4 regions of the Rhodoferax sp. GW821-FHT07F03 genome follow, and region 2 is predicted to be linked to each of the others. Evidence: predicted binding sites of a transcription regulator. Region 2 holds the regulator's gene; each other region holds the start of a gene.

Region 1 (7,820 bases), on a different contig from region 2:
CAAAAACGACCGCCAGCGCAGGTAATACCTGCGCGAGCAGTTATAGTTTTTGTAGCATTCCGCTCAGCGCGCCCATCAGGTCACCACTGTCGCCCAGACCTTCTTGCGGAGCTTGCCCGGCAGGGGTGAGATGGTCTACCAGGCCTGGTAACACCTGGGCCAGTTGGCCGGCTACCTCGGACGGGTCCACGCCCAACTTGGCCGCCAGACCAGACAGCGCATCCGAGCCCAGCACGCTGGAGAGTTGATCGGCCGAAATGGGCAGGTTCTGCCCGGTTCCGATCCACGAACCCACAACATCGCCCAAGCCGGCTTGTTGGAATTTCTCCACCAGGCCACCCAAGCCACCGAGCTGGCTGTTATTGCCCAGCATGCCGGTCACCGCCTGGATCAGTTGAGGGTTGCTGGCCAGCATGCCAATGATGCCGCCCAACCCGCCGCCCTGGGGCTGTTGTTGCTGTTGGCCGTTGTTCAAAACCGCGCCGAGAACCGAGTCAAGTAAGCCCATGGTGTTTCCTTAGAAGGAGTTGAGTCTGCCTGCAACCGCAGCGGTCGCAGGCAGATTGTCGGCGATACTGCCTCCTGCGTCCCCGGGCTACAGGGTGCTTCAGTGCACCACTTGGGCCAGGCGTCCCTCGGCGTAGTGGCTGGCCACCACCACCAAATTGTCGCCCTTGATGCTGGCGGCTTGACCTTCGCAGCCGAACTCCAGGTAACGCTGCTTGCACAGCTGCTTGGCGGCTTCGCGTGCGGGTTTAAGGTAGTCGCGCGGATCGAACTTGTCGGGGTTTTGTGTGAAGTACTTGCGGATGGCTGCCGTCATGGCCAGGCGCACATCGGTGTCAATATTGATCTTGCGTACGCCGTACTTGATGGCTTCCTGGATCTCCTCCACCGGCACGCCATAGGTTTCCTTCATGTCGCCGCCGTGTTCGCGGATGATGGCCAGGAACTCCTGCGGCACGCTGGAGCTGCCGTGCATCACTAGGTGGGTGTTGGGAATACGGCGGTGGATTTCCTTGATGCGCGAGATCGCCAGAATATCGCCCGTGGGCTTACGGGTGAACTTGTAGGCGCCATGGCTGGTACCGATGGCGATCGCCAGGGCATCGATCTGGGTGCGCTTGACGAAGTCTGCGGCTTGCTCAGGGTCGGTCAGCAGCTGGTCCATGGTCATGGTGGCATCGGTGCCGTGGCCGTCTTCCTTGTCGCCCTTCATGGTTTCCAGCGAGCCCAGGCAGCCGAGCTCGCCTTCCACGGTCACGCCCACCTTGTGGGCCATGGCGGCCACCTTGGCGGTAACTTCCACGTTGTAGTCGTAGCTGGCGATGGTTTTACCGTCGGCATGCAAAGAACCATCCATCATCACCGAGCTGAAACCCAGGTTGATCGCGCCCTGGCACACGTCAGGGCTTTGGCCGTGGTCCTGGTGCATGACCAGAGGAATGTGCGGCCAGGTTTCCAGCGCCGCCTGGATCAGATGCTTGATGAAGGGCTCACCCGCATATTTACGCGCACCCGCGCTGGCTTGCAGAATGACGGGAGCACCCACTTCGTCCGCAGCCGACATCACGGCCTGGACTTGCTCCAGATTGTTGACATTGAAAGCCGGGATGCCATAGCCGTTTTCGGCGGCATGGTCCAACAATTCACGCATAGAGACGAGTGCCATAGGGTGCTTCCAGAGAGTTAAGAATCAGGACAAGGCGGCCAATCGAGGCTGGTACGGATACCAATTTCTCCGTAACCGCTTGGTAACTCTGTTAATTTTAGCCTTGCCCCTGCGCCAAAGGATTCGCAAAACACGGGCCAACCCTGGCAAACACCCGATTTTTTCATTTTGAAACAACAGTTTTACAGCCGAACTAAACCTGCTGGTGTCTGGAAACACAAACGCCCGCATGAAGCGGGCGTTGGACCGGGTTAAAAACCCGGCGGCAGGGCGGGAGAGGTTTAGCCGACCTGGCAGATCTTCAGCATATTGGTGCCGCCAGGAGCACCCATGGGTTCGCCGCAAGTAATGGCGTAAATGTCGCCGCGCTGTACGATGCCGCGCTGCGTCAAATGGCGTTCAGCCTGGCCCAACGCCGTGTCACGGTCGCTGCTGGCGTCCATCAGCAAAGGCAGCACATTGCGGTACAGGCACATCTTGCGCTGGGTGGCCAAGCGCGGCGTCAGGGCATAGATAGGCACGTGGATACTGTGGCGGCTCATCCACAAGGCGGTAGAGCCGCTATCGGTCATGGCAACAATCGCCTTGGCACCCAGATGCTGCGCGGTGAACAATGCGCCCATGGCGATGGACTGGTCGATGCGTTCAAAAATCTTGCCCTTGAAGTCGGCTTCCAGCTCGCCATATTCGGCCTTTTCGGCTTCGTGGCAGATATTGGCCATCTCCAGCACGGTTTCCAGCGGAAATTTGCCGGCCGCGGTTTCCGCGCTGAGCATCACCGCATCGGTGCCGTCCAGCACCGCATTGGCCACATCGCTGACCTCGGCACGGGTGGGCACGGGGTTGGTGATCATGCTTTCCATCATCTGGGTGGCGGTAATCACCACCTTGTCGCTGGCACGTGCCATACGGATCATGCGTTTTTGCAGCGCTGGCACGGCGGCATTGCCCACTTCCACAGCCAAGTCGCCGCGCGCCACCATGATGCCGTCGCTGGCATCCAGAATCGATTGCAGCAGCGGAATGGCTTCAGCTCGCTCAATCTTGGCAATCATGCCGGGTTTGTGGCGGTATTCGGCAGCAGCCACATTGCACAACTGGCGCGCCATTTCCATGTCGGTCGCGTTCTTGGGGAAGCTGACGGCCACGTAATCGGCCTGGAAAGACATCGCGGTCTTGATGTCTTCCATGTCCTTGGAAGTCAGCGCCGGCGCGGTCAGTCCGCCGCCTTTTTTGTTGATGCCCTTGTTGTTGGACAGCTCACCGCCGAGGTTCACCACCGTGTGCACGGCTTCACCGCGCACAAACTCCACGGTCATGACGATCAGACCGTCGTTCAGCAGCAGTACGTCGCCAGACTTCACCTCGCGTGGCAACTCTTTGTAGTCCAGGCCTACGCCATTGATGTCACCGGGCTCGGCGCGCGCAGCGTCCAGCACGAATTTCTGACCGGGCTCCAGCATCACCTTGCCTTCGGCGAACTTGGCAACGCGGATCTTTGGACCTTGCAGGTCGGCCATGATGGCCACTTCGACGCCCGCGCGCTTGGCGGCCTCACGCACCATCATGGCGCGATCAATATGGTCTTGTGCCTTGCCATGGCTGAAATTCAGCCGCACAACGTTTACGCCTGCACGGATCAGTTGCTCCAGGATTTCCGGGCTGTTCGAGGCTGGGCCCAAGGTGGCAACGATTTTGGTAGCAAGGCGGGGCATGGGATAAGTCTCCGGATATGTAATTTAGTTTCGATTTTTACATGAAACAAGTTACCAAAAGGTTACAGCCTGAGCCCCCGTCAGCGGGCACTAAGCTATTGCCATTCGGCTCGCTCAAATTGGGCGCATCAACTCTATTGCACACAGTATTGATCCTGGTCAGAGGCATTTCACCCCGCGCGGTTAGCATCATGGCACGCAACTTTTGCGTGTGCCGCCGCCACTACGTGCCGCGTGTAGATTCCTGACCCGTGTTTTCCCTATGACCTCTTCCATCCACAGTACGCCCCTCCTTCCGAGTCCGCTCCCTCCGGGCGAGCCACTGCCACACCGCAAAGTCATACGCTCCTGGCTGATTCCACTCTCCCAGCGTACAACCCTGAGGGCCTTGTTCCTGCTCGCGTTGGACTACGCCTTGCTCGCGGCGGCACTCAGTGCCACCGTTCTGCTGGCATCGCCATGGCTGAAGCTGCTGTGCGGTCTGGCAGCGGGTTTCGTGATTGGGCGTCTGTTCATCATCGGCCACGATGGCTGCCATCAAAGCCTGACGCCCCACCGCCGCCTGAACAAATGGCTGGGGCGCATTGCCTTCCTGCCGTCGCTGACGGCCTATAGCTTGTGGGATGTAGGCCACAACGTGGTGCACCACGGCTTCACCAACCTCAAGGGCGTGGACTTCGTCTGGGCGCCGCTGACACCCGAGGAATACCAGGCCTTGTCGCCCCGGCAGCGCTTTATGCAGCGCATCTACCGCAGTGGCTGGGCACCGGGCCTCTACTACATCGTGGAGATATGGTGGCGCCGCATGTTCTTTCCTAGCAAGTCCAGCATGGGCACGCAGCGCACCATCTTCACCTGGGATTGCGTGCTGATTTCCAGCTTTGGACTGCTGTGGCTGGCAGCCATTGCCACGGCCGCACTGGTGACGCAGCAATCACTGGCCCTACTCATTGCTACCGGCTTTGTCGTACCACTGCTGTTCTGGTTCTCCATGATCGGCTTTGTGGTTTATGTGCACCACACCCACACCAAGGTGTCTTGGCATGGCGACCGCGCCACCTGGGCCAAGGCACAGCCTTTCGTATCGACCACGGTGCACCTCACCTTCTCGTTCCAAATTGGCGCACTGATGCACCACATCATGGAGCACACGGCCCACCACGTGGACATGAGTATTCCGCTGTACCGTTTGAAAGAAGCCCAGAGAACGCTGGAAGAACTGCTGCCGGGACGCATCATCGTCCAGGCGTTCTCCTGGCGCTGGTACTTTCAAACCGCTCGCAGCTGCAAGCTATATGACCTGACGCGCAATTGCTGGACCGATTTTGCCGGCAACTCCACCAGCACCCCACGCCACGCCCCGACCTGAATGGGCCCACATTTGATATAGCGCAAGCAGGGCCCGCAGCCACTTTGACCGGGCGCAAAGTGGCCAGCGATAACCTCTTTTGTAATCAGGGCTGGGAATATCCCCGCTACCGTGATCGAAAGAAAATCATGAAAAAGACCCTGCTTGCTGCCGCCCTGTGTGCCATGGTTTCGGCCTCGGCTTTCGCCCAATCCGCAACCGAGGGACCTTGGCTGGTACGTGCACGTGCCGTGTACCTTCAAAGCAGCAATGGCGACAGCACACCGCTCTCGCTGAGCATCAATGACAAATGGCTGCCCGAAGTAGACATCAGCTACTTCTTCACGCCCCAGATCGCCGCCGAGCTGGTGCTGACTGTTCCACAAAAGCAAACCCTGAGTGCCGGCAACACCGCGATTGGCAGCTTCAAGCACCTGCCGCCCACACTGACGCTGCAGTACCACTTCAACACCGCAGGCTTCAAACCTTATGTGGGTGCGGGCCTCAACTACACCCGCATTAGCGCAGTCAATCTTCCAGCCGGCGTCGATGTGGATCGCAACAGCTTTGGCCCCGCGCTGCAAGCGGGTGTGGACATCCCGCTGACCAAAAATATGTATTTGAATTTTGACGTGAAAAAGGTCTACATCCGCACCGATGTGAGTGCCGGCGGCGCCAAGCTAGGCACCTTCAAAATTGATCCGGTTCTGTACGGTGTCGGCCTGGGCTGGCGCTTCTAAGCCCCCATGAAAAAGCGCCTATCAGGGCGCTTTTTTCTTGACAGAAAAGCCTGCCGCGCCGCAGCTCAATCCTCGGACTGCTCTGGCAAGGTCAATCGACCCGTGTGGTAGTCATAGCTGTAGACCTCGCCATAACGCCCCCATTCGATGGCCACCTCCAGCACGCGCTTGGCCTTGTCGGCCTCCATGAACTCCTCCAGCAGATCCAGAAAGCGCTTTTCGGTCAAGCTTCCAGAAGGCTCATCTTCCAGGCTGCGTCGGATATGCGCCGCCAGAGGCACGTGGGTCAGCAACTGCTGGCCGAAAATTTCCTGCTTTTGGGCCTGATCCGCCTCCACATAGTTGCGCCCCAGCGCGGTCAGCATGATGTCGCCCTTGTCCACATGGGCCAAACCCAGCATGCCCAAGGCCTCGTAAGTGGGGAACAGCTCTTCGTCGGCCAGCTCGGACTCCTCGGCCAATTGCGGCAAATCAGCATGGCCGTCAAACGGTGTATCGGCCAGCAAGTCCAGCACCCCTTCGATGCGGGTAATGTCAGTTTCCGGCAAGCGATAGCCCAGATGCAAGGTGGTCGGCATGCCAGGCGCCACTTCTTGTGCCGGACGCATGGTCATCAGGCCATAAACCTCGTCGATCAAGGCTCGGACTTCGACCCCGTCCACATCGCGCGGGCGCGGCAAATCAATCTTCACCTCGACACGGATACGGCCCGGGTCGCTGGACAGGATGATGACGCGGTCGGCCATCATCACAGCCTCTTCGATATTGTGCGAAACAATCAAAATGCCCTTGGTCGGGATCTTGTCGCCGTCCCACAACTCCAGCATGTCGTTGCGCAGGGTCTCGCCGGTCAATACATCCAGGGCAGAAAAGGCTTCGTCCATCAACAGTATGTCGGGGTTGGTCACCAGCGCGCGCGCAATCCCCACACGCTGCTTCATGCCGCCCGACAACTCGCGCGGCAAGGCGCCACCAAAGCCGGCCAGACCGATCATTTCCAGCACCGCATCGGCACGCTTTGCACGTTCGTCGGGCACCACGCCCTGGGCCTCCAGGCCCAGCTCCACGTTCTGCTGCACCGTCAGCCAGGGAAACAGCGCAAACGACTGGAAAACCATGGCGATGCCCGCCACCGGGCCATAAATGGGCTTCTGGCGGTAGCTGACCTGGCCGTGGTCGGCCGGAATCAGGCCGGCCATGATGCGCAGCAGAGTCGATTTTCCCGAGCCGGATTTGCCGAGCAAGGCGACAATTTCGCCCTCGGCCAGCTGGAAATCCACCCTGTCCAGTACCGTTCGGGCCGTGCCGTCGGCAGCCTGGAATGACTTGGCGACACCGCCCAGTTCAATGAGTAGGTTCTTGCCCATCTTGGCTCCTCAGCGGCTGCGGTCTTCGGCCAGCAAGTACAGCTTGCGCCAGAAGAAACGGTTTAAAAACATCACAAAAATACACATCACACCAATACCCAGCGCAATGCGGTGGAAGTCGCCGGCATCGGTCATTTGCTTGATATAGCTGCCCAGGCCATCGGCTACCAGCGTGGTCTTGCCCCAGGTGACGTACTCGGCCACGATGCTGGCGTTCCAAGAGCCGCCACTGGCGGTAATGGCACCCGTAAGGTAGCTGGGGAACACGGCGGGCAGGTAGATACGCTTCCACTTCAGCCAGCCCTTGACGCCCAGGTTGTCTGCCGCCAACCGCAGCTCGTTGGGAATGGTTGCCGCGCCGGCCACCACGTTGAACAGGATGTACCACTGGGTGCCAAACACCATCAAGGGGCTGAGCCAGATATTCGGATTCAAGCGCAGCGTCACCAGTACGAACACCACCAGCGGAAACATCAGGTTCACCGGAAATGCCGCCAAAAACTGCGCCACCGCCTGCACCCGCTGCGAATACTGGGGCCGCAGACCGATCCACACGGCGACCGGCACCCAGACGACGGAAGCCAAAGCGATCAGCAGCATGACCCGCAACAAGGTAATGCAGCCCAAGACCACCACATGGCCGGCCTCGCCCCAACCCACATCGCTGTGCACAAACACCACCAGACGGTACACCGCCAGCAAGGCAACCAGCAGCAACACGCCATCCCAAATACGCGGCCACAGCGGGTTCTGGACCCGAGGCCGCGCATCAACCGCCGTGCCATCATGGCGGACACTGAACCAGCCCAGCGCACGGCGCAGCAAGCTCCAGCCTGCGGCGCTCAGCGCGCTCATCCAGCGGCTGCGGCGCATCCAGTCCAGCAGCCAGGATTGCTGCGCGGTGTCGCCTTGAGATTCTTCAAAGCGGAACTTGTCGGCCCAGGCCAATAAAGGCCGAAAGAACAGCTGGTCGTACAA
Region 2 (7,820 bases):
GCAATGGGGCCAGCGCCAGGCGGTACTGTTTGACCTGGAGGCGCGCCGCTTCTACATCTTTTCACTGGTGTTGTACCCGCAGGATTTCATCTACCTGACCGGGCTGCTGGTGGTGTCTGCGCTGTCCCTGTTTCTGTTCACCGCTGTTGCAGGGCGCCTATGGTGTGGCTTTGCCTGCCCGCAGACGGTGTACAGCGAAATCTTCATGTGGATAGAGCGCCATATCGAGGGCGACCGCGCCGCCCGCATGCGCTTGGATGGCGCGCCCATGTCGGCTAACAAGTTGGCCCGCAAGTCGGCCAAGCACGGCGCTTGGCTGTTACTGTCCCTGTGGACCGGTTTTACCTTTGTCTCGTATTTCACACCCACCTATGCGCTGCTGCAGGAGTCCATGAGCGGTAGCTTTGGTTCGTGGGAAGTGTTCTGGGGTCTGTTCTACAGCTTTGCCACCTATGGCAACGCCGGCTTCATGCGCGAGCAGGTCTGCAAATACATGTGCCCCTATGCGCGCTTCCAGAGCGCCATGTTCGACAAGGACACGCTGATCGTCAGCTACGACACCACCCGTGGCGAGCCCCGGGGCTCGCGTTCGCGCAAGGCGGACCCCGCGGCCCTGGGCCTGGGCTCTTGCGTGGACTGCACGCTGTGCGTCCAGGTCTGTCCCACCGGCATCGATATCCGCGAGGGCTTGCAGTACGAATGCATAGGCTGCGCCGCCTGCGTGGATGTGTGCGACGGCGTGATGGACAAGATGGGCTATGCCCCTGGCCTGATCCGCTTTGCCACCCAGAACGGCATGGCCCAGGGCTGGTCGGGCCGGCAGATACTACGGCGTGTGCTGCGGCCTCGGGTACTGGTCTACGGCACGGTGCTGCTGGTGTTGACGCTGGCGCTGCTGGGCAGCCTGTTGACGCGTACCCCGCTGAAGGTGGACGTGGTGCGTGACCGTGCCGCGCTATCGCGCATTGTGTCCGGTGGCCAGCTGGAAAACGTGTACCGCCTGCAGGTCATGAACGCCAGTGAAGTGCCGCAGCGCTACCGCCTTACAGCCCATGGGCTGGGCGGGTTGGTGCTAGCCTCGGACGAATGGGTGGACCTGGAGCCGGTAGCCTCGCGCTGGGTGGCGGTGCGCCTGCATATCCCTTACGGTTCTGTCGAACCGGGCTCTTACCCGGTATTCTTCGATATTCAGACTGCTGATGGAAGCACCAAGGTATCGGAAAAGTCCACGTTCTTTGTTCCCCGCTGACCATAACTCCAGGAGACTGCCATGCCCTCTCATGTATCTGCTACACCGGTGCCGCTGCCATGGTGGCGCTACGGCTATGTCTGGCTGGTGATTTCTGGCCCGCTGGCCGTGGTGGTGGCGGCCTTGGTATCGGGCTGGATCGCCATCCGCCAGCAGGACCCGGTGTTGGCCCAGGACTACTACCGCCAGGGGCTGGAGATCAATAAGACCCTGGCCGCCCAGGGTCCGCTGGCACCGGCCGAGCAGGGGCGCAACCATGCTGCGTCGCCGCCCGGCTCGGTGCGTACCAAGTAGCCGGAGGGCACTATGCAAAGCTTTAGGGTGGTAGGTGTGGTCTGGCCCGCGTTCCTGGGCGCATGCATACTGGAGATGCTGGTGTTTGCGGTGGTCGATCCCTACAGCCTGCAATGGCTGGGGCAGCCGCTGCCTTTGTCACGCCAGGGCGTGTACAGCCTGGCGTTCTTTGCGTTCTGGGCGGTGGCGGTGCTGGTGGGTTGCCTGACGCTGCTGGTGGGCCAGCCGGTGACAGTGCCTAGAGACAGGGCTGAAGATTGACGATGCGCTTGAGCGCTTCGGTGTCCAGGATGCGGATGTGGCGCTGCTTGACCTCGACCACGCCGTCTTCCACAAATTTGGAGAAGGTGCGGCTCACGGTTTCCAGTTTCAGGCCCAGGTAGCTGCCGATTTCCTCGCGCGTCATGCGCAAGATCAGTTCGGACTGCGAAAACCCGCGCGCATGCAGACGCTGCACCAGGTTCAGCAAAAAGGCCGCCAGGCGTTCCTCGGCGCGCATGCTGCCCAGTAGCAGCATCACGCCGTGCTCGCGCACGATTTCGCGGCTCATGATCTTGTGCACATGGCGCTGCAGGGAGTTGACCTCGCGCGAGAGCTCTTCAATGCGGTGGAAGGGCATTTCGCACACTTCGGCATCTTCCAGGGCCACCGCATCGCAGGTGTGGTGGTCGTTGACGATGCCGTCCAGGCCGATGATTTCGCCAGCCATTTGAAAGCCGGTAACCTGGTCGCGGCCATCTTCGGTGGTGACGGTGGTCTTGAAGAAGCCTGTGCGGATGGCGTACAGCGCCTTGAAGGTTTCGCCGTTATGGAACAACGCCGTGCCTCGCAGTACCTTTCGGCGCACTGCTACCAGGTCGTCAATGCGCTCTAGCTCTTCTTTGTTCAGGCCCAAGGGCATGCACAGCTCACGCAGGTTGCAGTTGGAGCAAGCGACTTTGATTGAGGTGGGGACCATGCGCAGAGTATGAACTTGATGGAGATCAATGGAGCTATTTGATGTATCTCATTGTCTCTGGTGCCATCTGCTGCGGTTTTGATCCACGTCAATGAAACAAGCGTGGCTTCGCGGCACATTCCAGTCATGCAACCTGACTGCCCGCCATGACCCGTGTTTTGCCCGAATTGTTACGCCGTTTTGATGTGCCTGGGCCGCGGTACACGTCCTATCCTACCGCCGACAGGTTTGTCGAGGCCTTTACCTGTGAGGACTATGGCCGGGCCCTGCAGCAACGCAATCAGGGGGCGGCAGCACTGAGCCTGCCCCTGTCGCTATATGTGCACATACCGTTTTGCGAGTCGCTTTGCTACTACTGCGCCTGCAACAAGATCATCACCAAGCGGCATGAGCGCGGAGCCGCCTATCTGCGCTATCTGGAGCGCGAAACCGCTCTGCACACCGCCCAGCTGGGCGAGCGGCGCAATGTCAGCCAACTGCACCTGGGCGGCGGCAGCCCTACTTTTTTGAGTGACGACGAGCTGGCCCAGCTGATGGCCATGTTGCGGCGCCATTTCGTGTTGGCCCCCGGCGGCGAATACTCCATCGAGGTGGACCCCCGCACCGTGGATGCCAAACGCCTGCAGGCCTTGGCCACCTTGGGCTTCAACCGGCTCAGCTTTGGGGTACAGGACTTTGATGCCGACGTGCAAAAAGCGGTGCACCGCATCCAGCCCGCGCAGCAAGTGTTCGAGCTGGTGGAGGTGGCCCGCACGCTGGGCTTTGAGTCCATCAATGTGGACCTGATCTACGGCTTGCCGCGGCAGACGCCGGCATCCTTTGCACGCACGCTGGAGCAGGTGGTAGAGCTGCGGCCCGACCGCATTGCCCTGTACGCCTATGCCCATCTGCCCGAGCGCTTCAAGCCCCAACGCCGCATTCTGGGCGCTGAGCTGCCGGCGGCGGCCGACAAGCTGTCCATGCTGTCGCAGGCCTTCGACACCTTTTTGGAAGCCGGCTATGTGTACATCGGCATGGACCACTTCGCCTTGCCCAACGACGCGCTGGCCATCGCCCAGCGCCAGGGCCGGCTGCACCGCAACTTTCAGGGCTACAGCACCCAGCCCGACTGTGACCTGGTCGGCCTGGGCGTGTCGGCCATAGGCCGCATAGGCGCCACCTACAGCCAGAACGCCAAGACCCTGGAGGAGTACTGCGACCGTATCGACCAGGGCCAGCTACCGGTGGTGCGTGGCCTGGCGCTGAACCGTGACGACCTGGTGCGCCGCGCCATCATCATGGGCCTGATGTGCCAGGGCGAGGTGCAGTTCGAATCCATCGAGCTGGCATTTCTGGTGGATTTCAAAAAGACCTTCGCCGCCGAGCTGGCGGCTCTGCAGCCATTGGTGGAGGCCGGCCTGGTGCAGCTGGAAGACAGCGGTATCCGCGTCACGGCCACCGGCTGGTTCCTGGTGCGCGCGGTGGCCATGGTGTTTGACCGCTACCTGCAGGCTGACCGCAATCGCGCCCGCTTCTCAAGAATCATTTGAACATGCAAACGGGCCTGGCCTGGACCGCACTGCTGATGGGCCTGGCCGGCGGTCCGCACTGCGCCGCCATGTGCGGCGCAGCCTGTGGCAGCCTGGGCCGTCTGGCCGGCGCGCAGCGGCCCTGGCTGGGCATGCTGCAGCTGCAGGCCGGGCGCCTGGTGGGCTACAGCCTGGCCGGTGCGCTGGCGGCCTGGGCGGCCGACAACCTGGCCTGGCTGGCTCGCCAGTCAACCGCGCTGCAGCCGCTGTGGACCCTGTTCCATGTGGCCGTGCTGGTCTGGGGCGGGACTTTGCTGGTTTTGGCACGCCAGCCGGTATGGGTAGACGGCATGGGCCGCAAGCTGTGGGCGCGCCTGCGGGCGAGCTCCGGCGGATATGGCTGGGCCTTTGGCGTGGGCGCGGCCTGGGCCTTCATGCCTTGCGGCCTGCTGTATTCGGCCCTGCTGGTGGCGGCCCTGAGCGGCGGGCCACTGGATGGCGCTTTGTGCATGGCCTTGTTTGCCGCAGGCAGCGCCATCACCCTTATAGCCGGCCCCTGGCTGTGGCTGCGCCTGCAGGCCTGGCGCAGCCCAAAGCGCAAGGAGTGGGGCATGCGCGCGGCAGGTGGCGCCCTGATGGCCGTGGCCTTGTGGGCCGTGGTGCACGACATGGATCCGCGTGTGGCCGACTTTTGCCGCAGCCTGTGGTGAAATTCACCGCATGCACGCTAAATCCTATTTCTGGGCCGACCTCAGCACCCGCGACTTCGCGCAGCTGGACCCGGCCCGCACCGTTGCCGTTCTGCCTGTGGCCGCTACCGAGCAGCATGGCCCGCACCTGCCCCTGAGTGTGGACACCACGCTGGTGGATGGCGTGGTGGCGGCGGCGCTGCCGCACCTGCCGGCCGATGCCTCGGTGCTGTTCCTGCCAACCCAGCAGGTTGGCTTCAGCCCCGAGCACCAGCGCTTCCCCGGCACGCTGACTTTGTCGTCCGAAACCGTCATCCGTATTTGGACCGAGCTTGGCGCCTGCGTGGCGCGCAGCGGTGTGAAGAAGTTGCTGATCTTCAACTCGCACGGTGGCCAGGTCAGCCTGATGGACATCGTGGCGCGCACCCTGCGTACCGAGCATGATTTGCTGGTTTATAGCGCCAGTTGGTTCAACTTGCCGCTGGGCGCTGCGAACCAGCTTTTCAGCGCCGAGGAACAGCGCTTCGGCGTACATGCCGGCGACGTGGAAACCTCGATGATGCTGACCCTGCGCCCGCAGTTTGTGGACATGGCGCAGGCGCGCGATTTCAAGTCCAGCTCGCAAGACCGGGCTGCCAAGTACCCCATTCTGGGCAACGGCAAAAGCGCCAAGCTGGGCTGGCAGATGCAGGACTACAACGCCACCGGTGCAGCCGGCAACGCCGCCGCCGCCACGGCAGACAAAGGCCTGGCGTTGGTGGATGCGTCAGGTCAGCAGCTGGCGCTGCTGCTGCAGGAGATTGCCGAGCTGCCGCTGTCTACTCTGGTGGATGAGCCTGATCTGGGTTGATGCATAAAAACAGGCGCCAGCGCAGCTATATCCTGCGCTGGCAGCTATGTTTTAAATAGCAATCTGTTTTTGACCGGCTACACAAGCCCCCAGGCCAGCACCAGGGCTGTGCCCCACATCATCAGCGCCACCAGCCCGTCCAGCGCACGCCACAGGGCCGGGGCGCGCAGGCGCTGGCCCAGCAGCATCAAACCCAGGCCCAGGCCGGCAAACCACAGGGTGGATGCCGTGATCGCGCCCAGGCCAAACCAGGCATTGCCCGGCCGACCCCAGGCCAGCGAGGCGGTGCCGATCAGCACGGCTGTATCCATCCAGGCATGCGGGTTCAGCCAGGCGAAAGCCAGGGCCGCAGTTACTGCTTGGCGACGCGTCATCGGCGCCTGTGAGGGCAGGCCCACGGCCCCCGGATGGGTGCCACTGCGAAAGCGTGCAAACGCCTGCCAGCCGTAGTACAGCAGGAAGACGATGCCCGAGCCCACCAGTGCGCCCTGCAGCTTGTCCGACATGCCGCCCAGCTGGGCCAGGCCCAGCACGCTTAAGGCTATCAGCCCGATGTCCGACACGATGCATACCGCCACCGTCAACCACACATGCTGGCCGGTCAGCCCCATGCGCAGCACATGCGCGTTCTGCGGCCCCAGCGCCACGATCAGCGACAGGCACAGCACTAGTCCAGCGGTGAAGGCGGGTGTGAACAGCAAAGAGGGCAGGGTGGACATGGTGGACTTTGAACGGGGCTGTGGAACGGCCTGCAGTGTCTGGCATCTGTGCTGCTAATTAAACAAAGCTAAATTCAAATTACATTGGATAAAAAATAATTGAGTAAAAGTTCTATTCGCCCAGGCGCGCCAGCACAAAGTCAATAAAGCTGCGCAGCTTGGCCGTGGGCTGGCGTTCCGCACGGCGCACGATGTGCATGGCCCGCTGGGGCAATTGCCAGTCAGGCAACAGGCGGATGAGCTGGCCGGCCGCTATGGCCGGGTTCAGCAGGTAGTCCGCCTGCACGGCAACGCCCATTCCGCCCACCGCCGCCGCCAGCAAAGCCTGGCCGTTGTTGCTGACGAATGTGCCTTTCACCGGCACGGCCACCGTCTCACCGCCACGGCTGAAGCGCCATTGCGGCTTGCTTCCCCAGGCCGCAAATGCCAGGCAGTCGTGCTGCGCCAGATCCGCAGCATGGACGGGTACGCCCCGGCGCTCCAGGTAGGCCGGGCTGGCCGCAGCCCAGACCTCGGTGGGGCGTAGGGGACGCGCGACCAGTTCGTTGTCTGTGATGGCACCCGAGCGCAGCGCGACATCAATGCCTTCTTCCGCCATGTCCACCACCCGGTCATTCAGCACCAGGTTGATGTGTACGGCAGGGAAGGCCGCGGCGTAGGCGCTGAGCAGTGGCGTCAGGCAGTACACGCCGTAGGCTACGGGCGCGGAAATATGCAGCGTGCCTTGCGGTGCCTCGCGCAGGCTTTCTGCCACCCGGTCGGCGGCCTCCACGCTGGCGAGCGCTTCGCGGCAACGCTCCAGGTAGCTGTTGCCGATGTCAGTCAAGGCTTGCTTGCGGGTGGTGCGCTCTATCAGGCGGGCGCCCAACTGCTCTTCCAGTGCGCGCACATGTTTGCCGACCATGACGGCAGACAGGTCCAGCATCTGCCCCGCCGCGGCAAAGCTCTCTGCCGTTGCCGCCACCACGAAGACCTGCATGCTGCGCAATTTGTCGCTCATATTCGGAAGTATTGGTTACGGGTGTCGCAATGATCATCCCATTTACTGCAATGGTAGTGCCTTAAACAATGCCTATACGCCCAGGCCGGTGGCTTTGCATGCCGCCGTGCAGATGGGTGGTACTACGCATCTAAGGACTATCTGATGACTACCTACGCGATTGGCTCCCTCGTGATCCACAACACCGATTGGCAAAAGGAATACGGTGCAAAAATGCCCGCCTTGGTGGCCAAGCACGGCGGCATCCTGCGCGCCCGGGGCCCCGTACAACTGCTGGAGGGCGAGGCGCATCTGCCGGGAACCACCGTGATGATCGAGTTTCCCAGCGCGGCCCAGGCCCATGCTTGGTACGACGACCCGGCCCACGCTCCGCTGAAGCAGCTGCGCCTGAGTGGCGCCAAGTTTGACCTGGTGTTGCTGGACGGTATTTGAAGGTGCAGGTTTAAATTTGGCTCGGCATAAACTCCATCACGTAAAAAATACTTGATGGAAGTCGCCGCATGCTCGACGCGAAACAACTCGAAGCCCTGGCCGCCGTGCTGGAACACGGTGG
Region 3 (7,820 bases), on a different contig from region 2:
TCGACCACCGGCCACGGCACCAACATCATTGCAGGCCTGGGCGTGTCCATGCGCTCCACCGCCTGGCCGGTGATCTTTGTCTGCATCGCCATCTGGACCGCCTTCCACCTGGCCGGCCTGTACGGCATTGCGATTGCCGCCACATCCATGCTGAGCATGGCCGGCATCGTGGTGGCCCTGGACGCCTACGGCCCGATCACCGACAACGCCGGCGGCATTGCCGAAATGGCCGAGATGCCCAAGAGCGTACGCGATGTGACCGACCCGCTGGACGCCGTGGGCAACACCACCAAGGCCGTCACCAAGGGCTATGCCATCGGCTCGGCCGGGTTGGCCGCACTGGTGCTGTTTGCCGACTACACGCACAAGCTCGATGCCTATGGCAGCAAGATCACCTTCGACCTGAGCAATCCGATGGTCATCATCGGCCTGTTCATCGGCGGCCTGATCCCCTACCTGTTCGGGGCGATGGCGATGGAGGCCGTGGGCCGCGCCGCCGGCAGCGTGGTGGTCGAAGTGCGCCGCCAGTTCCGCGAGATCAAGGGCATCATGGAAGGCACGGCCAAGCCCGAATACGGCAAGGCGGTCGACATGCTGACCACCGCGGCGATCAAGGAAATGATGATCCCCTCATTGCTGCCGGTAGTAGTGCCAATCCTGGTCGGCCTGCTGCTGGGGCCTGCGGCCCTAGGTGGCCTGCTGATGGGCACCATCGTCACCGGCCTGTTCGTGGCTATCAGCATGTGCACCGGCGGCGGCGCCTGGGACAACGCCAAGAAATACATCGAAGACGGCCACCACGGCGGCAAGGGCTCGGAAACCCACAAGGCCGCCGTCACCGGCGACACCGTGGGCGACCCCTACAAGGACACGGCCGGCCCGGCGGTGAACCCGCTGATCAAGATCATCAACATCGTGGCCCTGCTGATCGTGCCGCTGGTGATGCAGATCCACGGCGGCAAATAAGGCGCCACCATGTAAAAAGCCGCAGCGCCCGCCATGGGCACTGCGGCTTTTTTGCGTCTAACGAGAAGCTCAGGGCAGCGCGACAACTTCCACGCGGCGTGCTTCGGCGTTGCTGCCAGAGCCGGTCAGCGCTTCAGGCTTGACCAGTTCGATCTTGTCCTGGGCCACACCCAGACCTACCAACAGCTCACGCACGGCAAAGGCGCGCAACTTGGCCAGCTCTTCGTTCTTGACCTGGTCGCCGGTGGCGTCATGGAAGCCGCTGATGCGCAGGCTCTTGCCCTCGCCCGCCAGCTTGACCACCTCGGCCAGCGCCACATCGGCGCCCTGGGCCACGTCGGCCTTGGCGGTAGCGAAGTAGAACTTGACCACACCGTTTTCCACCTTCACGCTGGCACCTTCCACGTCCAGCACCTCTTGCACTGCGGGCGCAGTCTTGGGCTTGGCACTGTGGGTCTTGTAGATGCCCATGCCAATCGCAAAGGCCACGGCAGCAGCCACAACGGCAAACAGAATTACGAATGCAGCGCTCTGGCTATCGTCTTTGTCCGAAGAAAACATGGTGAAAGCTCTCCAAAAAATGTGGCGCGATTGTAGAGGGCTGGCGTGACGCAAGCCGGCTCTCCTAGCTTGGTGGCGCCTGCCGGACGGAGCCCTCTGTGCCGGGGGAAAGGGCATGCTGGGCCTGTATCAATTGCCGTAGCTCGCGCACTTCGCTGTGCAGCGCTGCGATTTCCCGCAGCAGATCGCGCTCAATCTGGCGCTCCTCGGTCTCCACGAACATGGCGGCCACCGAAGCGGTCACCAGGGACAAAATCGCCAGCCCCAGCAGTACCACGATCACCGCGAAAAACCGGGACGCATGGGTGCTCGGCACCATATCGCCGTAGCCCACCGTGGCGGCCGTGGTAAAGGCCAGCCACAGGCCGTCGCCAAAGGTATGCACGCGCGGCTCCAGCAGCCAAAAGCCCGCCCCGCCCAGGCCCATGATGAGCAAGCCCAAGGCCAGCGAATACCACAACCCGCGTCGGGTGATGAAGAAATGGCGCGCTCGTACACGTCGCATAGCGCTACATTGGAAGCGCTGCACCGGACAGGCGGCTTGATCCAGATCAAGAACTGAGATGTCCACAAACCTATATGGGAAATATGCCCCTTGCGCTCGTTCCACCTGCGCTATAAGCTACTAAATTTATAGCATCACCACTATTACTGCAGATCCCAGCAGACAGCCCGGGCAGCGCTGCTGACATCTGGCAGCCCAGCCAGGCACTGGCACAATCGGAAACTCCATGAACACGACCTTTGTACCCCTTGCCAGGACCCGGCTTGCGCTCCGCGCTGGCAGGCCGCCCATGGCAAGGACGCGCTTGGTGCCGCCCTCGGCCGCTGAGCCCCACTTTGCCCAGCCGATTTAAATGCCACGCCGTGTCATTCCCCTGCGAGACCAGCGCCAGCTCGCGCCGAGCAGCCTCGCCCCCACAGCCGGGCCGCTGGCCGACCAACTGGGGCGCCCGCTGCACGACCTGCGCATCAGCGTGACCGACCGCTGCAACTTCCGATGCAGCTACTGCATGCCCAAGGAAGTGTTCGACAAGGACTACCCCTATCTGCCGCACAGCGCGCTGCTGAGCTTCGAGGAAATCACCCGCCTGGCGCAAATCTTCGTGGCCCAGGGCGTGCGCAAGATCCGGCTGACCGGCGGCGAACCCCTGCTGCGCAAGAACATCGAGGTGCTGGTCGCCCAACTGGCCGCATTGCGCACGCCCGATGGCCAGCCGCTGGACCTGACCCTGACCACCAATGGCGCCCTGCTGGCACGCAAGGCCCAGGCTTTGAAAGATGCCGGGCTGCAACGCCTGACCGTCAGCCTGGACGGCCTGGACGACACGGTGTTCCGCCGCATGAACGATGTGGACTTTCCGGTGCGCACCGTGCTGGACGGGCTGGAAGCCGCGCACAAAGCCGGCCTGGGAGCAGGCGGCGGGTTGAAGATCAATATGGTGGTGCAGCGCGGCACCAACGAGCATGAAATCCTGCCCATGGCCCGCTACTTCAAGGGCAGCGGCATGGTGCTGCGCTTTATCGAATACATGGACGTGGGCGCCACCAACGGTTGGCGCATGGACCAGGTCGTGCCCTCGGCCGAAGTCATACAAACGCTGCAAACCGAGTGGCCGCTGCGGGCGCTGGCGCCCAGTGCGCCCGGCGAAACCGCGCAGCGCTGGGCCTACGCCGATGGCAGCGGCGAGGTGGGCGTCATCAGCAGCGTGACCCAGGCCTTCTGCCGGGACTGCAACCGCGCCCGCCTGTCCACCGACGGCCGCGTCTACCTATGCCTGTTCGCCAGCCAGGGCCATGACCTGCGCGACCTGCTGCGCAGCGGCGCCAACGATACCCAGCTCGGCAACGCCCTGCGCGGCATCTGGCAAGGCCGCAGTGACCGCTATTCCGAGCTGCGCTCGGGCCTGGCAGCCGACACCGGCCCGGCGGCGCGGCGGGTGGAAATGAGTTACATCGGTGGCTGAGTTGGCGTTGCAAGACGTCACCGGACTGGTGCTCGCCGGCGGCCAGGGTGCGCGCATGGGCGGCCTGGACAAGGGCCTGCAGGCCTTCAAAGGCAAGACGCTGGCCCAACACGCGCTGACCCGACTACGACCGCAGGTGGGCAGCCTGATGCTCAGCGCCAACCGCCATCTGGCCGACTATGCGGCCTTTGGTATCCCGGTGTGGACCGATGCCGAGTCCGAGTTGGAAGACGACTATGCTGGCCCGCTGGCCGGCATGCTGGCCGGCCTGGCCCACTGCCCCACGGCCTACCTGGCCTGCGTGCCTTGCGATGCCCCGCTCTTCCCCGCCGACCTGGTGGCCCGCCTGGGCGCTGCATTGCTGGCGGACCAGGCCGATATGGCCGTGGCTGCATCCAGAGACCCCAGTGGCAGCCTGCGCAGCCAGCCGGTGTTCTGCCTGATGCGCAGCGACATGCACGCCAGCCTGGCGCAGTATCTGCAGCAAGGCGGTCGCAAAGTGGCCGTCTGGCTGGCCCAGCACCGTACGGCCACAGTGGCATTCGACGACGCCCAGGCTTTCTCCAATGCGAACACCTTGGCCGAGCTACGCGGCCTGGAACGATGAAGACTACCGACGCCATTGCGGCCACCATCCCCGGCTACAACCCGCTGAACCTGCCGGTGCCGGCGGCCCAGGCCTTTCTGTCAGCCCTGGCCACACCGGTGACTGAGACAGAAACCGTGGACATCCTGCAGGCGCTGGGCCGGGTACTGGCGGCGGACGTGGTGTCCCCCGTCAGCGTACCGCCGCACGACAACTCGGCCATGGACGGCTATGCCTTCGACGGCGCACAGCTGCAGGGCGGCCAGACCCTGTCACTGCAGGTGGTCGGCCAGGTGCTCGCAGGCCATACCTGGTCCACCCCCATCGCCGCAGGCCAGTGCCTGAAGATCATGACCGGTGCGCCCATGCCGCCGGGTCTGGACAGCGTGGTGCCGCATGAACGCGTGCAGCTGCAGGCTGGCTGCATCCATTTCGACCCCAGCCAGCTGCGGCGGGGTGCCAACCGCCGCCTGGCCGGTGAAGACGTGCAGCAAGGCCAGGCCGCCATGCACCAGGGCGACCGCCTGGCCCCTGCGGCCCTGGGCCTGCTGGCCAGCCTGGGCCTGGCTCAGGTCAGGGTGTACCGCCGGCTGCGGGTGGCTTACTTCTCCACCGGCGATGAAATCCTCAGCCCGGGCGAGGCGCCTCGGGCCGGCGCCGTATTCGACAGCAACCGCTACACCCTGTTTGGCCTGCTGACCCGGCTGGGCGTGGAGATACTGGACCTGGGCGTGGTGCGCGACGACCCAGCCCAGCTGCAAACCACCTTGGCCCAGGCAGCCCGGCAGGCCGATGCGATTCTCACCAGCGGCGGTGTCAGCACCGGCGATGCCGACCACACACGCAACATGATGGCCGCACTGGGCGATGTGGTGTTTTGGCAGCTGGCGATGCGCCCGGGCCGGCCCATGGCAGTCGGCCGCATCCGCGCAGGTGCCTTGCAAGAATTACAAGAAAAAAACGGCTCTGGTGCAGATAATACCTACGCTGGCAGCTATGAAAAACGCAGCAAATCCGACGCTCTGCTATTGGGCCTGCCTGGCAACCCAGTCGCAGTGGCGGTGGCTTTTACGGTACTGGTACGCCCAGTGCTGCTGCAGATGATGGGCTGCAACCCCGCGCACGCTGCCCCACAGCCTCTATTACGGGCCCGCAGCATGCAGGCCATACGCAAACGGCCAGGCCGCAGCGAATTCCCACGCGGCACGCTGTGCCGCACCGAAAATGGCCAGTGCGGTGTGCGCCTGGTGGGCAACCAGGGCTCGGGCATCCTCAGCTCCGTGGTGCAGGCCGACGTGCTGGTGGTCTTGCCCGAGGCGCAGGGCGATGTGGCCGAGGGCGATGCCGTAGACGTGATGCTGCTAGAGGGCTAGGAACGTGTTCTAAGCTCCTGGCCGGTTCTTCAGCCAGTCCAGCATCTGCGGCAATGGCATGGGCCGGGCGAACCAGTAGCCCTGCATCCAGTGGCAGCCCAGGGCTATCAGCGCATCGCGCTGCTGCTCGGTTTCTATGCCTTCGGCAATCACCCCCACACCCAGCTCGCCGGCCAGGGCCATGATGACCTTGGCAATATGCGCATCGCCACGCCCCAGCAAGGTGACAAAGGAGCGGTCCAGCTTGAGGGTGGAGAACGGCAGGCTTTGCAGGCGGTGCAGCGACGAGTAGCCGGTGCCAAAGTCGTCCAGATGCAAATGAAACCCCGCTTCGGCCAGCAGCTGCAGCTGGCGCTCGGCCAATTCTGCGTCCTTGGCCACGGCCGACTCGGTCAGCTCGAAATGCACGCAGGAACGGGGTATGCCCTGCCGGTCCAGCAGCTCGCACATGTCTTCCACCAGGGTGGTCACCATGAGCTGCTTGGCCGACAAGTTGATGTTCACCACCGTGTACGGGTTTTGCGCCAACAGCGCCGGCAAGGCGGCAGCAACCTTGTTGGCAATCGCCATGCCCAGGGCCACGATCAAACCGCATTCTTCGGCGATAGGGATGAATTTGTCGGGCGGACAGAAGCCGCCGTCCATCGGCCAGCGGGCCAGGGCCTCCATCATGGGCGCTGCGCCGGTACGCGCATCGACGATGGGCTGGAACCAGACCTCCAACTCATCCAAACGCAGACATTCGCGCAGCCGCTGCTCCAGCAGCATGCGTTCCTGCACATTGCCCAGCATCGATTCGCTATAAAAGCTGTAGCGGCCCTTGCCCGCCCGCTTTGCGTCGTACATGGCCAGATCGGCGTTGCGCAGCAGGTCGTCCTTGTTCGTCGAGGTGCCGTGGGCATAACAAATACCCATGGAGCAGCTGACGGTCAGGTAGGAGCCCTGGTATTCCCGGGTCTGGGCAATCGTCTCCTGCACCCGCTCGGCAAAGTGCCGCACACCCAGCTCATCACCCTGGGCCACGTACAGCAAGGCGAACTCGTCGCCCCCCAGGCGCACCACCACGTCACTGGTACGGATCAGCTTTTCCAACGAACGGGCAATGCTGGTCAGCAAAAAGTCGCCGGCTGCATGGCCCAGGGAATCGTTGATGAGCTTGAAGTCGTCCAGGTCGATCAGCAGCACCGCCAGGGTCAGGCCCGGCTGGCGCTGCTGCATGGCCAGCAGTTGGTCCAACTGTTCATGCAGCATGCGGCGGTTACCCAGCTCGGTCAGGGCATCGGTGCGGACATCGTGCTCCAGGCCAGAGCGCGCCTTGCCCAGCGCAGCCATCATGGTGTTCAGTGACAAGGCCAGCTCGTCCAGCTCGTCATGGCCCTGCACCGGCCACTGTCGCATCAGCGCCGGGTCGGTGCTGCGCTGGCTGCGCGCCAGCTGGGCAAACTTGCCCAGGCGTTTGAGAACCAGCCGATCGAGCAGAAAGACCACCGCCAGAGCACCCAACACGACCAGCACCAACGCGTTGGCCAGCAGCAGAAGCTGACTGGTTTGCTTCTGGGTGTGCTGCGTGGGTGGCGTATCCACCACCAGTTGCAGTTGGCTGGGTCCTGCCGTGTCTTTCAGGATGGCGCTGCTGTCATTGCTGGCTTGCGTGCCGTCCGCCAACGCATCCGCAGGCCGCAGCACAAAGTGGCTGCCGGTAAGTTTCATCAGACGTGTCAGGCGCTCGCCCTGCCATTCGCGGGCCATCAGCATCCAACCCACGATCGGGGAGCCGATCTGGCGCATGCGTACCGGACTGAACACCAGCAGCACCGGCTGGCCCTTCAACCAGCGCTTGAATTCACCGCCCTTTTCACGCAGCTCGGGAGGCAGCGCAAAAATGGCCGCCATGGCTTCCGCCAACACCGGGTCATTGCCGGCCAGAGGCTCAACCCGGCCTCGCCGTATATCCACGCTGGAATGCAATTGACCGGCCAGGGTCAAAAACGCTACATAGTCCACATCCAGGTTGCGTAGCGACTCCACCGTATAGCTTTGCGCCAGATAGCCGAGGTTGAAGTTTTGCATGTGTTGGGCCGACTCGTCCCACACGCCGTAGTCCAGGGCCGTACGCAACAGCGCGGTCACTTCCTGGCGCAGGCCCAGGTCCACACGCAGATACTGGTCATGCGCAGCGCGCTGGTCGAACGATGCCAGGCTGCGGTCCAGCAGTGACGAGCTGACCATGAAGCTGACCACGCCGACCACGCAAAACAGCAACGCCAGCAACCCCAGAATGCGTGCGCGCAAACTGCTCATCTTTGCATGAAGGGGTTATGTAGCTGCATCAGAAAGTCCGCATCGTAACGGTAAACAGGCCAGATA
Region 4 (7,820 bases), on a different contig from region 2:
AGATAGACCTGTTCTATACCAGCCGCGAGAAGGGCACCGAGCACCTCCGATCCGGCGACCAGATGCCGTTTTCACAACGGCCGCTGCCGCACCACAACCATGTGTTTCCGCTGCAACTGACCCCAGGCCAAAGCCAAACCCTGTACCTGCGGGTGACATCTGAGGGTAGCCTGTCCATACCATTGCAGCTTTGGCGCCCTGCAGCCCTGGCCCAGGCTGACCATGCAAGCTATGGCGCGTTCAGCCTGTATTTCGGTCTGCTGCTGGGCTTGGTGATGTACAACTTGCTGCTGTACGTCTCGCTACGCGACAACATTTATCTGAGCTATGTAGGCTTTGCCACCGGCATGGTCTTCGGCCAACTGGGGCTGACCGGCTTTGGTGAAGAATTTATCTGGCCCAACACACCATGGTGGGGCAATATTGCAGCCCAGTTCAGCATGTCGGTAGCTGGTTTTTTTGCTGCCCTGTTTGCGCGCCAGTTTCTGGGCACGGCCATGCGGGCACCGGTGGCGGACAAAATACTGCAAGGCTTGGCCGGATTGATGGCCCTAACCGCCGTCTGCGTACTGACCCTGCCCTACCATCTGTGTGCCTGGCTGATCAATATCGACGGAATCCTGTTTACCTGTGTGCTGGTCGGTGTCAGCATCCACTGCCTGCTGCAAAAACACTTGGGGGCACGCCACTTCAGTTTTGCCTGGGGCACCCTGCTGCTGGGTGTGCTGGTCACCGCCCTGCACAACCTGGGCTTGCTGCCCTCCCACCCCTTCATCACCCATGCCATGCTGATCGGTTCGGCGGTGGAAATGCTGGCGCTGTCCTTCTCGCTGGCCGATCGCATCCACACCAGCCGCCGCGAGGCCTCTGAAGCCCAGGCGCGCGCCTACCAGAGCGAGCTGGCTGTACTGAACAGCCTGCGCGAAAGCGAGCGCAAGATCGAAGGCCGGGTACAGGAACGCACCCGTGAGCTGGAGAAAGCCAACCACGAGTTACGCCTGAACGAAGAGCAACTGGCCTTGCAGGCCCACCACGACCCGTTGACAGGCCTGGCCAACCGCAAGCTGCTAGGCGACCGGCTGAACGTCGCCATGGAGCATGCCAAACGCAACCAGCAAGGCTTCGCCGTGCTGATGCTGGACCTGGATGGATTCAAACCTGTGAACGACCGTTACGGCCATGCAGCCGGCGATACCGTGCTGCAGTCCGTGGCCCTGCGGCTAACCTCCACCGTGCGCGGCGTAGACACGGTGGCACGCGTGGGCGGCGATGAATTTGTGCTGATACTCGATGCCGTGAGCGATGGCAACACCATGATGTCTATCGCCCGCAAGGTCCGCGACGTCTTGAACACCCCCATCACACTGGACACAGGTGAAATGGTGCAGATCGGCACCAGCATAGGCCTGGCGATTTACCCGGTGGACGGCAGCAACGTGGAAGAGCTGCTGACCGCCGCCGACAACGCCATGTACGCCACCAAAAACTCGCGCTACGCCAGCCTGCAGTAAACACAGGTATTTGGCGCGGCTGCGGCCACGCCACTCAGGGTGGCGAAACCTTTTTCACTTCCACGTCCGTAACGTCAGCGACCTCGGGCGTGCCGCTGCTTGCACGCGGACGCTGCGAGAATCGGTCCACCGTGCGCGCCACATCTTTCCAGCCGGCCGAGTACATGCGCATGGGCGCCACGGGCTGCCCCGTCAGACGAGCCCAAAGGCTACGCAGCAACCACAGCAAGGCAATGCCTGACAGCACCAGCAAGGCGCTGGCGATGAAAACCAAGGCCAGCATCCATACAAAAAGCCGCCAGACAAACTGCCCCATCAAGCGGCCACCTTGCCGAAGCTGAATTGACCCGGCGCCTGGATCGGGTCCACGTCCACCGGAATCACATCCTTGGGCGCAAAGCGGCCCTCCAGCAGCAGCTTGGACAGCGGGTTCTCAATGCGCTGCTGGATCGCACGCTTCAGCGGTCGGGCGCCAAACACCGGGTCGAAGCCGACCTTGGCCAGCTCGGCCAGCGCCGCAGGCGAAACCTGCAGTTCCAGGTCCATCTTCGCCAGCCGGGCCTGCAACACCTTGATCTGGATCGCGGCAATGGCTTCGATATTCTTCGCGTCCAGCGCATGGAACACCACGGTCTCGTCGATACGGTTCAGGAATTCGGGGCGGAAGTAGTTCTTCAGCTCGTCCTGCACCGCGTCCTTGATGTCCTCGTAATCCTGACCCACCATGTTCTGGATGATGGGCGAGCCGATATTGCTGGTCATCACGATCACCGTGTTCTTGAAGTCCACGGTACGGCCCTGTCCATCCGTCAGGCGGCCATCGTCCAGCACCTGTAGCAGCACGTTGAACACGTCGGGGTGGGCTTTTTCCACTTCATCCAGCAGCAGCACGCTGTAGGGCTTGCGGCGCACGGCTTCGGTCAGATAGCCGCCCTCCTCGTAGCCCACGTAGCCGGGCGGCGCACCGATCAGCCGGGCGACGGAATGCTTCTCCATGAACTCGCTCATGTCGATGCGCACCAGGTGGTCTTCGGAGTCGAACATGAAGCCGGCCAGCGCCTTGCACAGCTCAGTCTTGCCCACGCCCGTGGGGCCGAGGAACAGGAAGGAGCCGGTAGGCCGGTTCGGGTCAGACAGGCCGGCGCGCGAGCGGCGGATGGCATTCGCCACGGCGGTGATGGCCTCGTCCTGGCCGACCACGCGGTCGTGCAGCTTGACCTCCATCTGCAACAGCTTGTCGCGCTCACCTTGCATCAATTTGCTGACCGGAATACCGGTGGCGCGCGCCACCACTTCGGCAATTTCCTCGGCGCCGACCTGGGTACGCAGCAGGCGCGGCGCGCTGGTCACGCCCTTGCTGGACTCCTTGTCCTGCGCTTCCTTGAGTTGCTTTTCCAGCTCGGGTAGCTTGCCGTATTGCAGCTCGGCCACCTTGTTGAAATCGCCCTTGCGGGTCAGCTCTTCGATCTGGAACTTCAGCTTGTCGATGGCTTCGCGCACATGCGCGCTGCCCTGGGCCTGGGCTTTTTCCGACTGCCAGATTTCATCGTAATCGGCGATTTCCTTTTGCAGCTTGACGATCTCTTCCTCGATCAGGCTAAAGCGCTTGATCGACGAGTCGTCCTTCTCGCGGCGCACGGCTTCGCGCTCGATCTGCAGCTGGATCAGCCGGCGGTCCAGCTTGTCCATGACCTCGGGCTTGGAATCCATTTCGATCTTGATCTTGGCCGCAGCCTCGTCGATCAAATCGATGGCCTTATCGGGCAAGAAGCGGTCGGTGATGTAGCGGTGGCTCAACTCGGCCGCGGCCACAATGGCCGGGTCGGTGATGTCCACGCCATGGTGCACTTCGTACTTTTCTTGCAGGCCGCGCAGGATGGCGATGGTGGCTTCCACCGTCGGTTCGCCGACCAGGATTTTCTGGAAACGGCGTTCCAAGGCCGCGTCTTTTTCGATGTATTTGCGGTACTCGTCCAGGGTGGTTGCACCCACGCAGTGCAGCTCGCCACGCGCCAGCGCGGGCTTGAGCATATTGCCGGCGTCCATCGCGCCCTCGGCCTTGCCGGCGCCGACCATGGTGTGCAGCTCGTCGATGAAAACGATGGTCTGGCCTTCGTCCTTGGCCAGCTCTTTCAGCACGGACTTCAGCCGTTCTTCGAATTCACCGCGGAACTTGGCTCCGGCCAGCAGGGCCGCCATGTCGAGCGACAGCACGCGCTTGCCTTTGAGCGACTCGGGTACCTCGCCGGCCACGATGCGCTGGGCCAGGCCTTCGACGATGGCCGTCTTGCCCACGCCGGGTTCGCCGATCAGCACCGGGTTGTTCTTGGTACGGCGCTGCAGTACCTGGATGGCACGGCGGATTTCGTCGTCGCGGCCAATTACCGGGTCCAGCTTGCCCATGCGGGCGCGCTCGGTCAGGTCCAGGCAGTATTTCTTCAAGGATTCACGCTGGCCTTCGGCGTCGGCGCTGTCTACCTTGTCGCCGCCACGCACCGCGTCCACCGCGGCTTCCAGCGATTTGCGGGTCAGGCCGTTGGCGCGCACCAGCAGGCCAAAGTCGGACTTGCTGTCGGTCAGCGCCAGCAGGAACAATTCGCTGGATACGAACTGGTCGCCGCGTTTGATGGCTTCCTTCTCAGCGCCCTGCAGCAGGCTGATGAAATCGCGGCTGGGTTGCACCTGGTCTTGCCCGTGCACCGTGGGCAGCTTCTTCAACGCACCCTCGGCGGCGGCCAGCAGGTTGGGCACATTCACGCCCGCACGCTGCAGCAGCGCCTGCGGGCCGTCGTCCTGGCGCAGCATGGCGGCCAGCACATGGGCCGGTTCGATATAGCCGTGGTCGGCACCCAGCGCCAGGCTTTGTGCGTCGCCCAGGGCTTCCTGGAATTTGGTGGTGAGTTTGTCTTGTCGCATCGTGATCTCCAATACCGAGCTACGTGAGGAGAATATGGCCGATTTCAAGACCAAACGGCTGCTCCGCGCTGCCGCAACCTCGCCGGTATTTGATAAAAATCAAGCTCTGGCGCAGTAGTTATCTGCGCCAGCAGCTATCAAAAAAATAGCATCACTGTAAAACCAAGGCCCGCGGCCTGCGATTTAAAATTCGCGCCATGAACATCCACCAGCTCTCGGTCCGCTACCTGGAAGCGCAGGACCGGATACTGGTGCGCGTCAATACCCGCGAAGGCACAGAAATGCGCCTGTGGCTGACGCGCCGCCTGACCCTGGTGCTCTGGCCTACATTGAACCGCGCGGTGGTCGAGCACGCAGCCCGCCAGGAGGACCTGGGCAGCATGCAGCGTGACGAGGTCAGCAAAAAGATTCTGGCCGACTTCCGGCGCGAAGCCGTGCTGCAAGAGACCGACTTCGCCACCCCGTACCAGGATGCCGCCCTGCCCACCAGCTGGCCACTGGGCACCGAGCCCTTGCTGGTCACCGAAGTACGCATCACCCCCGAAGCGAATGGCCCGCTGAAAATCGCCTTCAACGAGCAGCTGCCCGAGCAGGACAATCCACGTGGCTTCCAGGTCGAGCTGGCGCCGCCGCTGGTGCACGGCCTGGTGCAATTGCTGGAACGCGCGCTGCACCTGTCCGCCTGGGGCCAGGGCCATGAGCTGGCCGGCAGCGCACAGGCCCAGGCGAGCGACATGCCGGACCCGGAAGAGCGGCCCAAGTACCTGAACTGAATACAATAACGGCATGCCTACCCGCGCACCACTCCGTTCCACACCGCTGCCCTGCAGCCGTGGCGGCGTGTCTGCCGGTGCCGCTAAAAAACCCCAGCTCATCTGACCGGAGCTGCGGTTCCGTCCTCAGATGAGCGATGGAACCGATACCTCCCCTCCCCCTTCGGCCCGCGCTCCTTTGACGATGGTTACCCCATCGGTCTGTTATCAACAAAGGATGCAGTGTGAGCGCTTCGAACGATTTCTCTGGCGATTTTTCTGGTTTATGGATTCCCCTGGTCACCCCGTTCCACCACGGGGCGGTAGACCACCCTGCGCTGGCCCGGCTGGTGAAAAACCTGCGAGGCAGCGGCATTGCAGGCTTCGTCGCCTGCGGCTCTACCGGTGAGGCAGCGGCCCTGGATGCCGATGAACAACAAGCTGTACTGGACACGGTACTGGAGGCAGCCCAAGGCCTGCCCGTAGTGATGGGCCTATCGGGCTACCACCTGCCCAAGATGCGGGGCAGCGTGGCCGCCACCAGCCGACAGGGTGTTGCCGGCCTGCTGCTGGCCGCACCTTGCTATATCCGCCCCTCGCAAGCCGGGCTGCTGCAGTGGTTCACAGCCTTGGCCGAGGCATCCGAAGTGCCGGTAATCATCTACGACATTCCCTACCGCACCGGCGCCACGCTGGAGCTGACCACCCTGCTGCAGCTGGCCCAGCACCCGCGCATCCAGGCCGTCAAGGACTGCGGCGGCGATGCAGCCAAGACGGCGGCCCTGATCGCCAGCGGTGCGCTGCAGGTGCTGGCCGGTGAAGACGCGCAAATCTTCAGCACCCTGGCCCAGGGCGGAGCGGGCGCCATTGCCGCCAGCGCCCATGGGCATACGCAGCGTTTTGTACAAGTCATGCAAGCCATTGCAGCAGGTGATCTGGCGCAGGCCCGCGCGCTGTGGCAGCCGCTGTTGCCCTGGATCAGCGGTCAGTTCGCCGAGCCCAACCCCGGCCCCATCAAGGGCTGGCTGGCCCGCCACGGCCAGATGCAAGCCGAGCTGCGCGCGCCGATGACGCCGGCATCCAGCGCCCTGGTGGACCGGTTGATTGCGCTGGAACAAGGTTTCCCCGCGCTGAGTCCGCTCTAACCGCTCAGGCGTTCTGCGCCTGTATGCCCCAGCGGGCCAGTGCTGCGTCGTCGCTGACCCGCGCATCCACCCAGCGCGCGCCGCTGGGGGTTTGTTCCTTCTTCCAGAACGGTGCCTGGGTTTTCAGATAGTCCATCAGGAACTCGCAGGCCTGGAAGGCCTCACCCCGGTGGGCCGAACTGACGGCCACCCAGACGATCTGGTCCAACGGCTGCAAAAGTCCCACGCGATGGATCACCTGGGCGGCGTAGATGTTGAAGCGGGCCAGGGCCTGGTCCACCATGGCCTCGATAGCACGCTCGGTCATGCCGGGGTAGTGCTCCAGCTCCAGGCTCAGCACCTCGCCAGCGCTGTCCGGGTGGAAGTCGCGCACTACGCCGACAAAGCTGCACACCGCACCCACGCGCCGGTCGTGCTGGCGCAAGGCGGCGATTTCGCTGCTGGGGTCGAAGTCCTGGGTCTGTATGCGTACACGGGGCGGGTTCATCGGGGCATTTTGCCAGCCACCATGGGATACAGTTTCTACCCTACCGACATTGAGGAGATGCGTTTGACCACACCCCGCTACACCCTGGCAGTCCACGGCGGCGCCGGCACCATGGCCCGCGGCGCTACCGACGAAGCGCCTTACCATGCCGGCCTGCATGCCGCGCTGGCGGCCGGCGAGGCCATCCTGGCCCAAGGCGGCAGCGCGCTGGATGCCGTGGTGGCAGCCGTCACCGCGCTGGAAGACGAACCCCTGTTCAACGCCGGGCGCGGCTCGGTCTATACCTCCACCGCCGAACATGAAATGGACGCCGCCGTGATGGATGGGCGCAACCTGGCTGCTGGCGCCGTGGCCACGGTACGCACGCCGCGCAACCCGGTGCAGCTGGCGCGGGCGGTGATGGATTCGCGCTTTGTGCTGCTCAGCGGCGACGGTGCCGAAGCCTTCGCCCGCGAACACGGCTTTGAGGCCATGCCGCCAGAGTACTTCCATACCGCCCACCGCCTGGAGCAATTGCAACGCCTGCAGGCCCAGGACGGCGGCCAGCGCATGCAGATGGACCACACACCTACAGCACCGCTGGACGAAACCCGCAAGTTCGGCACCGTGGGCGCCGTGGCGCTGGACAGTGCGGGCCACCTGGCCAGCGCCGTATCCACCGGCGGCATGACCAACAAGCACCCAGGCCGCATTGGCGATTCGCCCCTGGTGGGCGCTGGCATTTACGCCAATGACCAAAGCTGCGCCGTTTGCGCCACCGGCTCAGGCGAATACTTTATCCGCGCCTGCGTGGGCCACGACATCCACGCGCGCATGGCCTATGCCGGTGCCACGCTCAGCGAGGCCAGCCAGGCAGCGCTGGCACAAGTAGGTCAGTTGGGGGGAGAAGGCGGCGTGATCGCAGTGGACCGCCAGGGCAACATTGCCCTGCCCTTCATCAGCGCCGGCATGTACCGGGGCTGGGTGCGCGCCGGAGAAGCCCCGCAGACGCGCATTTTTGAGGACTGAA

What was found. The regulator FNR, encoded in region 2, switches genes on or off when oxygen is low (the NO sensors DNR and NnrR bind a similar motif). The targets are predictions, from matches to a motif close to TTGATNNNNATCAA.
Region 1: a site for FNR is predicted at 3,537-3,550, ahead of AC07R0_RS12680 (fatty acid desaturase). Genes of this name have one in related genera too.
Region 3: a site for FNR is predicted at 2,069-2,082, ahead of AC07R0_RS21970 (potassium channel family protein). Genes of this name have one in related genera too.
Region 4: a site for FNR is predicted at 4,517-4,530, ahead of clpB (ATP-dependent chaperone ClpB). Genes of this name have one in related genera too.

Annotation. Positions count from the first base shown of each region.
Region 1 covers NZ_JBWKQM010000007.1:223,742-231,561, forward strand. Annotated here, with positions in the region: gene AC07R0_RS12665 (YidB family protein) at 41-508, opposite strand; gene fba (class II fructose-bisphosphate aldolase) at 608-1,672, opposite strand; gene pyk (pyruvate kinase) at 1,954-3,387, opposite strand; gene AC07R0_RS12680 (fatty acid desaturase) at 3,650-4,756, shown strand; gene AC07R0_RS12685 (OmpW/AlkL family protein) at 4,885-5,475, shown strand; gene AC07R0_RS12690 (ABC transporter ATP-binding protein) at 5,541-6,842, opposite strand; gene AC07R0_RS12695 (ABC transporter permease) at 6,852-7,820, opposite strand, start outside.
Region 2 covers NZ_JBWKQM010000010.1:167,493-175,312, forward strand. Annotated here, with positions in the region: gene ccoG (cytochrome c oxidase accessory protein CcoG) at 1-1,249, shown strand, start outside; gene AC07R0_RS16870 (FixH family protein) at 1,271-1,543, shown strand; gene AC07R0_RS16875 (hypothetical protein) at 1,556-1,804, shown strand; gene fnr (fumarate/nitrate reduction transcriptional regulator Fnr) at 1,782-2,501, opposite strand; gene hemN (oxygen-independent coproporphyrinogen III oxidase) at 2,648-4,030, shown strand; gene AC07R0_RS16890 (sulfite exporter TauE/SafE family protein) at 4,033-4,719, shown strand; gene AC07R0_RS16895 (creatininase family protein) at 4,730-5,548, shown strand; gene AC07R0_RS16900 (LysE/ArgO family amino acid transporter) at 5,626-6,267, opposite strand; gene AC07R0_RS16905 (LysR substrate-binding domain-containing protein) at 6,380-7,267, opposite strand; gene AC07R0_RS16910 (DUF1330 domain-containing protein) at 7,412-7,699, shown strand; gene AC07R0_RS16915 (HTH-type transcriptional regulator ArgP) at 7,768-7,820, shown strand, end outside.
Region 3 covers NZ_JBWKQM010000015.1:117,337-125,156, reverse strand. Annotated here, with positions in the region: gene AC07R0_RS21980 (sodium-translocating pyrophosphatase) at 1-966, shown strand, start outside; gene AC07R0_RS21975 (OmpA family protein) at 1,036-1,527, opposite strand; gene AC07R0_RS21970 (potassium channel family protein) at 1,592-2,032, opposite strand; gene moaA (GTP 3',8-cyclase MoaA) at 2,385-3,494, shown strand; gene mobA (molybdenum cofactor guanylyltransferase MobA) at 3,487-4,101, shown strand; gene moeA (molybdopterin molybdotransferase MoeA) at 4,098-5,453, shown strand; gene AC07R0_RS21950 (putative bifunctional diguanylate cyclase/phosphodiesterase) at 5,463-7,754, opposite strand.
Region 4 covers NZ_JBWKQM010000023.1:24,460-32,279, reverse strand. Annotated here, with positions in the region: gene AC07R0_RS25215 (diguanylate cyclase domain-containing protein) at 1-1,511, shown strand, start outside; gene AC07R0_RS25210 (hypothetical protein) at 1,546-1,827, opposite strand; gene clpB (ATP-dependent chaperone ClpB) at 1,827-4,427, opposite strand; gene AC07R0_RS25200 (hypothetical protein) at 4,625-5,200, shown strand; gene dapA (4-hydroxy-tetrahydrodipicolinate synthase) at 5,425-6,324, shown strand; gene AC07R0_RS25190 (molybdenum cofactor biosynthesis protein MoaE) at 6,329-6,811, opposite strand; gene AC07R0_RS25185 (isoaspartyl peptidase/L-asparaginase family protein) at 6,869-7,819, shown strand.